Regions from separate parts of the Kosakonia cowanii JCM 10956 genome, predicted to be linked through region 1. Evidence: predicted binding sites of a transcription regulator. Region 1 holds the regulator's gene; the other holds the start of a gene.

Region 1 (5,570 bases):
CAAAGAAGCTGGCGGAGCAGGCGGCGTAGATCATCACATTGCCGCGATAATCGCGGGCGCGCAGCAGATCGAGAAAGGTGAGTGCCTGCTGGTCATGCGCCACCTCTTTTACCGGCGATTTGAGGCGGAAAACCGGGATCATCAACACCACGGTGATGGCCAGCAGGGTGGCGAAAATCGCCTGCCATTCAATATGGGCCAGCAGCCAGGCGCCGAGCAGTGGGGCCAGCGCCGGGGTTAAGCCGACCAGCGGCATAATGGTGGCGAAAATACGGTTAACGCGGTGCGCCGGGTAGTGATCTGTCACCAGCGCCTGCCAGCTAACGGTGGCGGCGCAGACGCCGACGGCCTGCACAAAACGCAGCACCAGTAGCCAGGTAGCATCGCGCACCCAGAGGGTGCCAAGGCAGCCCAGGGCGAAAATAGAGAGACCAATCAGCAGAATTGGTTTGCGACCATAACGATCCGACAGCGGTCCCCACAGCAGCTGCGCCACCGCGAACCCGGCCAGGAAAAGGCTCAGCGAGGCGCTGATCACGGCGGGAGAGGTGTTTAAATCTTGCTGAATCGCGCTGAAAGCGGGCAGGTACATGTCGGTGGCTAAAAAGCCCAGCACGCTTAAGCCCGCGAGCCAGACTAAAAATCCTTTGCCAGGTTGCATTCTCATTTCTCTTTAATTGCAGGTAATCAGGGTGGGGAAGTGTAAGGAGTGCTTTCCTGGTTGTGAAACGCTAATATTTGCACATTGGTTTCAAAAATTTTGCAGGCAGAATATGTGGTCAGAATACTCCCTTGAAGTGGTGGATGCCGTAGCGCGGAATGGCAGCTTTAGCGGCGCGGCGCAGGAGTTGCACCGCGTGCCTTCTGCGGTGAGCTACACCGTACGCCAGCTGGAGGAGTGGCTGGCGGTGCCGCTGTTCGTGCGCCGCCACCGCGATGTGGAATTAACCCCCGCCGGCGTCTGGTTTTTAAAGGAGGGGCGGTCTGTTATCAAAAAAATGCTGATCACCCGCCAGCAGTGTCAGCAGATCGCCAACGGCTGGCGCGGCCAGTTGCCGATTGCCGTCGATAACATTGTAAAACGCGCCCGCACGCGGCAGATGATTGTCGATTTCTACCGTCACTTCAGCGATGTTGAACTGGTGGTCTACCAGGAGGTGTTCAACGGCGTCTGGGATGCGCTCGCCGATGGCCGTGTTGAACTGGCGATCGGTGCCACGCAGGCCATTCCCGTCGGGGGGCGCTATGCCTTTCGCGATATGGGCACTTTAAGCTGGAAGTGTGTCGTCTCGCGTCAACATCCGCTGGCACAACTCAACGGTCCGTTAAGCGATGAGACGTTGCGCAACTGGCCGTCGCTGATTCAGGAGGATACCTCCCGCTCGTTGCCGAAGCGCATTACCTGGCTGCTGGATAACCAGAAACGGGTGATGGTGCCCGACTGGGCCTCGTCGGAAGCGTGCCTGTCAGCGGGGCTCTGTGTGGGGATGGTGCCAGCCCATTTTGCCCGACCGTGGCTTGATAGCGGTGACTGGGTGGCGCTTGAACTGGAAAACCCGTTCCCGGATGCCGCCTGCTGCCTGACATGGCAACAAAACGAGGCGTCGCCTGCGCTGAACTGGCTGCTCGATTATCTGGGCGACAGTGAAACGTTGAATAAGGAGTGGCTGCGGGAGCCGGAGTAAGGCTCCCGCGGGAGGGGATTAACGGCGGTAATCGCGGAAGGGGCCATCGGCCACCGAGCGGCGCTCAACCAGGCGCGGATGCACTTCAATCGACTGCGACTGTTCACGCTTATTCACAATGCGATCGAGCAGCATGGTGAATGCCGTTTCGCCCAGCGAGTCCTTCGGCTGATGGATCGTCGTCAACGCGGGGGTAAAGAAGCGCGAGTTGCGCACGTTGTCATAGCCGATAACGGAGATATCCTGCGGCACGCGCAGCCCCATCTCATCGGCAGCGCAGAGGGCGCCCATCGCCATAATGTCGCCGCCGCAGAAGACTGCGGTGGGGCGCGAGGACTGGCCGAGGATCTGCTGCATGGCCCGGTAGCCGGACTCCGGCTCAAAGTCGCCCTGTACAATCCAGTTTTCCGGCACGTTGATCATCGCTTCGTTCATCGCCTTCATAAAGCCAGCCAGACGGCCTGCGCCGGTGTTGCGCTCCAGCGGACCCGGGATCACGCCGATGTCGCGATGGCCGCGCTCGATCAGGTAACGACCGGCCATATAGCCGCCCTGGAAGGCGTTATCGATCACTGAATCGGTGAAGTCTGCCTTCGATTCGCCCCAGTCCATCACCACCATCGGAATATGGCGATACTCTTCTAGCATGGTGAGCACGGTTTCCGGGTACTCAGAGCACATCACCAGCAGGCCATCGACACGCTTTTGCGCCATCATCGACAGATAGGCGCGCTGCTTCTCCTGGCTGTTCCAGGCGTTGCCGAGGATCAGGGTGTAACCCTTCTGGAAACACTTCTTCTCAACCGCTTCGATGATCTCGGCGAAGTAGGCCGCTTCACTGCTGGTCGCCAGCAGACCAATCGATTTGGTGTGATTCACTTTCAGGCTGCGCGCAACGGCGCTTGGCGAATAGTGCAGCTCTTTGATCGCCGCCCAGACAGCGTTGCGCGTCTCTTCGGCGACGAAACGGGTTTTGTTAATTACATGTGATACGGTTGTAGTGGAAACGTTTGCTCGTTTCGCGACATCTTTAATCGTTGCCATCAGATATTACTCCAGACCATATCGTAAGCTCCTGATAATTCGGTAGGTAAACGTTTGCCTTTAAACACCCTGAACTCATCAAAGTGAGTGCGGTACGCCGGGAAAACGACACTGGACGTCAGGAGGGGAGTCAATGGCCGGTACGCTAATAAATTTAGCGTCGAATTTTGTCTGATCTTGAGCAAAAGGGGAAGTATTAAAACCGTTCTGCTGGCAAATCACGCAAGATTTTTCCCATATTTTGTGCAAAAATGCGCAGGCTCACTTTTTGTGGGGAAATTAAATGGAGAAAAATTGATGAGCACCGATCTTAAGTATTCACTCTTCACTACCGTCATCGTTCTGAGCCTGATCGTTTTCGGCGCGCTGACCGCTGCACTGCATTGATCTGATGCGAGGGAGAGCCTTCTCCCTCGGTTCTTGCGTCCCCATTGTTACCCGTTGCGCAATAAACTTTTCTCCGTACGCTCACTTCTGTTTTTTGTGACACCTGTCATACTTTTGCCTTTCGCGACCCGGTAGAGGGTCGGCATGTCCATTTCGGAGTCAAAAGATGAAAATAAATTTCCCCCTGCTTGCCCTGGCGATAGGCGCCTTTGGGATTGGTACCACCGAGTTCTCCCCGATGGGGTTACTGCCGGTGATTGCGCAGGGTGTTGGGGTCTCGATTCCGGCGGCGGGGATGCTGATCAGCGCCTATGCCATCGGCGTTATGGTGGGCGCGCCGCTGATGACGCTGCTGCTTTCCCATCGCGGCCGTCGTAACGCGCTGATTTTCTTAATGGCGATCTTCACCGTCGGCAATGTGCTCTCTGCTATTGCGCCGGATTACGCCACCCTGATGATCGCCCGTATCATCACCAGCCTTAACCACGGCGCCTTCTTCGGCCTTGGCTCGGTGGTAGCCGCGAGCGTTGTCGCGAAAGAGAAGCAGGCCAGCGCGGTGGCGACGATGTTTATGGGGCTGACTATCGCCAATATCGGCGGTGTGCCTGCCGCCACCTGGCTTGGGGAGACGATCGGCTGGCGCATGTCGTTTATGGCAACCGCCGGGCTTGGGGTGATCTCCATGGTCTCGCTCTTCTTCTCATTACCGAAAGGCGGCGTGGGCGCGCGACCCAACGTGCGCAACGAGCTCGCGGTACTGATGCGCCCGCAGGTGCTGACGGCGCTGCTGACTACCGTGCTCGGTGCCGGTGCAATGTTCACTCTCTATACCTACATCTCACCGGTGTTGCGCACACTGACTGACGCCACGCCGGTGTTTGTCACCGCCATGCTGGTGCTGATTGGCGTGGGTTTCTCGATTGGCAATTATCTGGGTGGGAAACTGGCGGACCGCTCGGTAACCGGCACCCTGAAAGGCTTTTTACTGCTGCTGATTGTTATCATGCTGGCGATCCCGCTGCTGGCGCGCAGTGAGATTGGTGCGGCGATCGCGATGGTGGTGTGGGGCGCTGCAACATTCGCGGTGGTGCCGCCGTTGCAGATGCGCGTGATGCGTGTTGCCCATGAAGCACCGGGGCTGTCGTCATCGGTCAATATTGGTGCATTTAACCTGGGTAATGCCCTTGGCGCGGCGGCAGGTGGTGCGGTGATCTCCGGCGGTCTCGGCTACAGTTTTGTTCCGGTGATGGGGGCGATTATTGCCGGGCTGGGGCTGCTGCTGGTGCTCTTCTCCGGGCGTAATTCAGCGTCGCGCGTCTGTGCGGCGGCGGAGTAAGGCGAAGTAACACCTGCCGCGCGAGCGGCAGGTGGGAGAGGGAGTTAGCGAATGGTTTTCGGTGTCACTACGCGGCGTGCACCAACATAGTGGCGCTGCCAGTAATCTTCGCTTAATGAAGTGACCTGAATATCCTGGCCGCTGCGCGGTGACTGGATAAATTTGCCGTTGCCGACATAGACGCCAACGTGATCGGCGGTGCCGCGACCCTGAGTGCGGAAGAAGACCAGATCGCCGCTCTCCAGTTCGCGCAGGTTAACCGGCGAGGCATCACGCAGGTGATACATCTCATTGGCGGTACGCGGAATACGGAATTTCACCAGATCTTTATAGGCGTAATAGACCAGCCCGCTGCAATCAAAACCGGTTTTCGGCGAGGTACCGCCCCAGTGGTAAGGTTTGCCGAGCTGGTTCATCAGCTTCGACATCGCGGTTTTTTGCACTTTTTGCACGCGCAGTTTATGCACGTCAGCTAGCGTGCCGGCCTGGCTGCTTTTCACTTTAATACAGTGCGGCTTGTGGCCTTTGCGCGGCGTACACTTCTCAGTCCAGCTAACGGTTGTAGTTTTCAGTGAGCTGGATGCTTTACGACGCGAGGGAGTTTTAGCGGTTTTCTGCGGGGTAGCGCTGTTTTTCTTTTTTATCGTTTTGGTCGATGTTTTGTTTTTTGCGGTTTTTTTACTTCTGACTTTTTCTGCTGGAGTGCCACTGCTTTTCTTTGCTGTTTTTGTAGAACTGTTTTTTTTCTTACGTTCGGATGCTTTCGCCAGATGTGTTTTTTGCACGGCCGAGGCTGGCGCTTGTTCAGAAGCGCTCGCTAATGGCGTGAAAGACAATGTGGTGAACAACAAAGCACAGAGCGTGATTGAAGCTTTTGGTATCCGCGCCACTGAGCATTCCCCTGTTAGGGCAGGCATCTTATTATGCTTGCGTATGATTTAAAAAACTCGTCGATTCTAATCTATAAAAAGCCCAAACGTTAATACTGTTTTTGCATCTATAACGTCGTTTCGTTAACAAGCGCGCAAAAACGAGCAAAACGTTTCGCTAAAAGCGGTTTTTTCACCGCCTGAGCCGCGCCGGGTTGGCTTAAGTCACGCTTACCTTATCGTGCCTGT
Region 2 (5,570 bases), 2.0 Mb from region 1:
ATCTGCGCCGAAGCAGGGTTGGTACCATGGGCAGAGCTTGGGATCAGGCAGATATCGCGATGCCCTTCATTGCGGCTTTCGTGATAGTGGCGGATCGCCAGCAGACCAGCGTATTCCCCCTGCGCGCCGGAGTTCGGCTGCATACAGAGCGCATCGTAACCGGTCAGTTTCACCAGCCAGTCGGAGAGTTGCGCAATCATCTGGTGATAACCTTCCGCCTGCTCCGGCGGGCAGAACGGGTGCAGTTCCGCAAATTCCGGCCAGGTGATGGGGATCATCTCCGCTGCGGCGTTAAGCTTCATGGTGCAGGAGCCGAGCGGGATCATCGCCTGGTTGAGCGCCAGATCTTTGCGCTCAAGCGAATGCATATAGCGCATCATCTCGGTTTCGCTGTGGTAGCGATTGAACACCGGGTGGGTAAGGATCGCATCCTCGCGCACCATCTCAGCCGGCAGAGAGCGGCTGTCGAGGGCAACCTCTTTATCCAGCGCGTCGATCTCAAGGCCATGTGCGTCGCCGAGCAGAACGCTGAACAGCGCCAGCACATCGTCGCGGGTAGTGGTTTCATCCAGCGTGATGCCTACGGCGTTAAGAATGTCGCTGCGCAGGTTGATCTCATGGGCTTCCGCACGCGCCAGCACCGCGGCTTTATCCGCTACTTCAACGCAGAGCGTGTCGAAGTAGTGCGCGTGACGCAGTTTCAGACCACCGCGCTGCAGGCCAGCAGCGAGAATGTCGGTCAGGCGATGGATACGCCCGGCAATGCGTTTCAGCCCTTCCGGGCCGTGGAACACCGCATAGAGGCTGGCGATATTGGCCAGCAGCACCTGCGAAGTACAAATATTGGAGTTAGCTTTCTCGCGGCGAATATGCTGCTCGCGGGTCTGCATCGCCATGCGCAGCGCCGTGTTACCTGCCGCATCTTTGGAGACGCCGATAATGCGCCCCGGCATCGAGCGTTTAAATTCATCTTTCGCGGCAAAGAAGGCGGCATGCGGGCCGCCGTAGCCCATCGGCACGCCGAAACGCTGCGCGGAGCCGAAAACAATATCTGCACCCTGCTTGCCCGGCGCGGTCAGGTGCACCAGCGCCATCAGGTCGGCGGCAACGCTGACCACGATTTTGCGTGATTTTAACTCGGCAATCAGCGCGCTGTAGTTGTGCACTTCGCCGGTGGTGCCCACCTGCTGAAGCAGCACGCCAAAGAGATCCTGGTGATCGAGCGCTTTCTCTGCCTCATCGACAATCACCTCAAAGCCGAAGGTTTCGGCACGGGTGCGCACCACATCCAGCGTTTGCGGATGGACGTCGGCTGCGACGAAGAAGCGGTTCGCGCCTTTCAGTTTGCTGACGCGTTTTGCCATCGCCATCGCTTCAGCGGCGGCGGTCGCTTCATCCAGCAGCGAAGCGGAGGCGATATCGAGGCCGGTCAGATCGAGCGTGACCTGCTGGAAATTGAGCAGGGATTCAAGACGCCCCTGCGACACTTCCGGCTGATAAGGGGTGTAAGCGGTGTACCAGCCCGGATTCTCCAGCATATTACGCAGGATCACCGGCGGCAGCTGCACGGCGGTGTAACCCATGCCAATGTAAGACTTAAAGCGCTTGTTACGACGGGCCAGGGTTTTCAGTTCAGCGAGCGCGGCATATTCGGTGGTGGACTCCCCCACCTGCGGCGGTGCGGCGAGCTGAATATCTTTCGGCACGATCTGCCCGATCAGCGCGTCGAGCGATTCTGCGCCAACGCTGTTCAGCATCTCCTGCTGTTGCGTGGTGTCCGGGCCAATATGCCTGCCGATAAACGAGGCGTGATGTTCAAGCTGGCTTAAAGTCTGAGTCATGAGCGAGGATTCCTGAAACGTGCGGTAATAGATAAAACGAAGATCTGGCTTGCCGGAAAGCGCGACGCTTCACCGGCCTGTTGAGGGACGTAAAGGTTGGCCGGAGACGCATCGCGCCATCCGGCACACCATTATTCGTCTTCTAACAGGGCGCTATAGCCGGTTGCGTCTAACAGCGCTTCGACTTCCGCCTCATCGTTGGCCTTGATTTTGAAGATCCAGCCTTCGCCATACGGCGCGCTGTTCACCAGCTCCGGCGAATCATTCAGGCTGTCGTTGACCGCAACGATTTCACCGCCGATGGGAGCATAAATATCGGATGCCGCTTTTACCGACTCCGCCACGGCGCAGTCGTCGCCAGCGCTAACGGTGGTGCCGACGTCCGGCAGGTCTACAAACACCATATCGCCCAGCAGCTCTTGCGCATGCTCGGTGATACCAACGGTGTAGCTACCGTCCGCTTCTTTACGCAGCCACTCGTGTTCTTTGCTGTATTTCAGATCGCCAGGTACATTGCTCATTGCTTTCTCTCCAGAAAAATAACGTTACGCGACCGCTTTACCGGCGCGCACAAAAACAGGTTTGGTCACTTTGACCGGCATTTCGCGGTTGCGGATCTGCACCACGGCCGTTTCGCCGATCCCTGCCGGAACGCGGGCCAGCGCAATGCTGTAGCCAAGCGTCGGCGAGAAGGTGCCGCTGGTGATCACCCCTTTCTGCACATTGCCCTGCGCATCGGTGAAGTGCACCGGCAGTTCATTACGCAGTACGCCTTTTTCGGTCATTACCAGGCCAACCAGCTGTTCGGTGCCTTTTTCGCGCTGCTGCTCAAGGGCATCACGTCCGATAAAGTCGCGATCCTGCGGCTCCCAGGCGATGGTCCAGCCCATGTTGGCCGCCAGCGGCGAAACGCCTTCATCCATCTCCTGGCCGTAGAGGTTCATGCCCGCTTCCAGGCGCAGCGTATCGCGCGCGCCGAGCCCGCAGGGTTTTACGCCCGCATTCAGCAAGCCTTGCCAGAAGTCAGCGGCTTTTTCATTCGGCAGGGCAATTTCATACCCGGCTTCACCGGTGTAACCGGTGGTGGCAATAAAGAGGTCGCCCGCTTCCACGCCGAAGAAGGGTTTCATGCCAGAGACCGCTTCGCGCTGCGCGTCGGTAAACAGGCTGGCGGCTTTCTCCTGCGCATGCGGGCCCTGCACCGCGATCAGCGAGAGATCGTCGCGCACGGTGATGTCGATGCTATAAGGTTCGGCGTGTTGGGAAATCCAGGAGAGGTCTTTTTCGCGGGTGGCGGAGTTAACAACGAGGCGGAAGAAATCTTCGGTGAAGTAGTAGACGATCAAATCATCAATCACGCCGCCCGAGGCATTAAGCATACCGCTGTAGAGCGCTTTGCCGGGCTTAGTCAACTTCGCGACATCGTTTGCCAGCAAATAGCGCAGAAATTCGCGCGTCCGGCTGCCTTTCAGGTCAACGATGGTCATGTGTGAAACATCAAACATGCCGGCGTCGGTGCGCACCGCGTGGTGCTCATCAAGCTGCGAGCCGTAATGCAGTGGCATCATCCAGCCGTGGAAGTCGACCATGCGGGCGCCGCATTGAGTATGTTGTTCAAATAAAGGGGTCTGCTGAGCCATCTTTTCCTCATCGAATACGCTGAGCTATCACGTTTTTCGCAGCGCCTTTCCGGCGGCAAAAAAGCGTGTCGATGCCCTGTTACAGGCGGTGACGCAAACGTTCTCTTTGGCCTGAACTTATCACCGAAAGGTGCGCTTAACCATAAGGAAAAACCGGTCATCACATTAGCTTATGACCAAAACGCGCTGAGATAACCGCAGTGGAATATAGCGAAAAATCCCTGCCACACGCGGATAAGAGGTCACTTCTGCGCGCTTATTGGGCAGGTAATTAGCATTTACTGCCAGTTAAAAGCAAAAAAGCGCGTAAGCCAAAATTAACGACATGAGAAAAACTAATCTGAGAATGGGGGTGAAATTAGAATATTTCAAATGAGAGGAGAGCTTCCCTTCCCGGGGCCGGGAAGGGAAAGTGTGACGCAGTTAACGTAACCACTCCGGCAGATGGTTAAGCCCTAAAGCCTGACGCAATAACTGCGGTTTAACGCCGGGAAGCGTATCAGCCAGTTTCAGCCCGATATCACGCAGCAGCTTTTTCGCCGGATTCGCACCGGCAAACAGTTCGCGGAAACCCTGCATGCTCGCCAGCATCATCGCGGCGCTATGTTTACGGCTGCGCTCGTAGCGGCGCAGGTAGAGATGCTGACCGATATCTTTGCCGTCGCGGCTTAAGCGCCGCAACTCAGCAATCAGCTCAGCCACATCCATAAAGCCGAGGTTAACGCCCTGGCCAGCTAAAGGATGGATGGTGTGCGCCGCATCGCCCACCAGCGCTAACCGATGCCCGGCAAACTGCCGTGCGTAGCGCCCGGTTAACGGGTAAGTCTGGCGTTCGCTCTCAAGCTCGCACAGCCCGAGGCGGTTATCGAAGGCCACGGTCAATGCCTGGTTGAACGCCTCAGCGCTGCTCTCCTGCATCGCCTTCGCCTGCTCTGGCGGCAGCGACCAGACGATCGAGCATAAATGCGGATCGTTCAGCGGCAGAAACGCGAGGATGCCATCATTATGGAAAACCTGGCGCGCGACAGCCAGGTGCGGCTCGGCGGTGCGGATCGTCGCCACCAGCGCGTGGTGGTGATAATCCCAGTAGGTGAGCGGAATATCCGCGCGGTTGCGCAGCCACGAATTAGCGCCGTCAGCACCCACTACCAGACGCGCCGTCAGCATAGTGCCCTCTTTCAGGGTCAGGAACGCTTCGTTCTCCCCCCAGGCGACCTGCTGCAACTCCGCTGGCGCAATCAGCGTGACATCTTTGCACTGCTGCGCCTGCTCCCACAGCGCGTGGTGAATGCGCGTGTTCTCAATGATGTAGCCCAGATGGCTGTAACCCATGCTTAGATCGTCAAAGGAGATGCGCCCGAAGCTGTCTTTCTCCCACACTTCCATGCCGTGATAGCAGCCGACCGGCCCGGCAACGATGTTTGACCAGACGCCGAGATGGGTCAGCAATTTTTCACTGGCGGCGTTAATCGCCGAGACGCGTAGCGCCGGAGGGGCATCCGCGGCCTGCGGCTCAGGAACCGTTTGTTCCAGCACCGCCACGCGCAGCCCGCTCCCTTGCAGGCCGCAGGCTAATGCCAGACCCACCATGCCGCCGCCGACAATCGCAACATCAACACTCTGCACTCTTAGCTCCTTAACGGGCGACCCAACCGAGGGTTCGTTGCGCCAGCGCATCACGCGCCGGGGTAAATAGTTCCATCGCCATCAACCCGAGGTTGCGCCCAACGAACAGCGGCGCCCAGCGGTTGGCGAAGAGATGCACCAGCCCATCCGTCACGCCGATGGTGGCAGCTTTATCTGCCTGCCGACGCTGGTTATAACGCAGCAACAGCGGATAGCTTCCCACATCACTCTGTTCGATAAAGGCGTGAGAAAGGGTTTCCGCCAGCGTCATCACATCGCGCATGCCAAGGTTGAAGCCCTGCCCTGCAATCGGATGCAGCGTCTGCGCGGCATTGCCGACCAGCACGGCGCGATGGGAAACAGATGAGCTGGCAGTGGAGAGCGCTAGCGGGTAGACGCTGCGCTTCCCGGTATGCAGGATGCGGCCAAGACGCCAGCCGAAGGCTTTTTGCAACTCCTCGCA

The links. Region 1 encodes PurR, which represses purine synthesis genes. Its sites were predicted from a motif close to CANGCAAACGTTTGCNTG; they were not measured.
Region 2: a site for PurR is predicted at 3,572-3,589, ahead of gcvT (glycine cleavage system aminomethyltransferase GcvT). Genes of this name have one in related genera too.

Annotation. Positions count from the first base shown of each region.
Region 1 is NZ_CP019445.1:3,263,802-3,269,371, forward strand. Features, by position in the region: gene punC (purine nucleoside transporter PunC) at 1-661, opposite strand, end outside; partial or broken gene punR (DNA-binding transcriptional activator PunR) at 774-1,707, shown strand; gene purR (HTH-type transcriptional repressor PurR) at 1,704-2,729, opposite strand; gene cydH (cytochrome bd-I oxidase subunit CydH) at 3,027-3,116, shown strand; gene BWI95_RS15400 (MFS transporter) at 3,283-4,452, shown strand; gene BWI95_RS15405 (C40 family peptidase) at 4,497-5,342, opposite strand.
Region 2 is NZ_CP019445.1:1,312,547-1,318,116, forward strand. Features, by position in the region: gene gcvP (aminomethyl-transferring glycine dehydrogenase) at 1-1,841, opposite strand, end outside; gene gcvH (glycine cleavage system protein GcvH) at 1,973-2,362, opposite strand; gene gcvT (glycine cleavage system aminomethyltransferase GcvT) at 2,387-3,481, opposite strand; gene ubiI (FAD-dependent 2-octaprenylphenol hydroxylase) at 3,905-5,107, opposite strand; gene ubiH (2-octaprenyl-6-methoxyphenyl hydroxylase) at 5,118-5,570, opposite strand, start outside.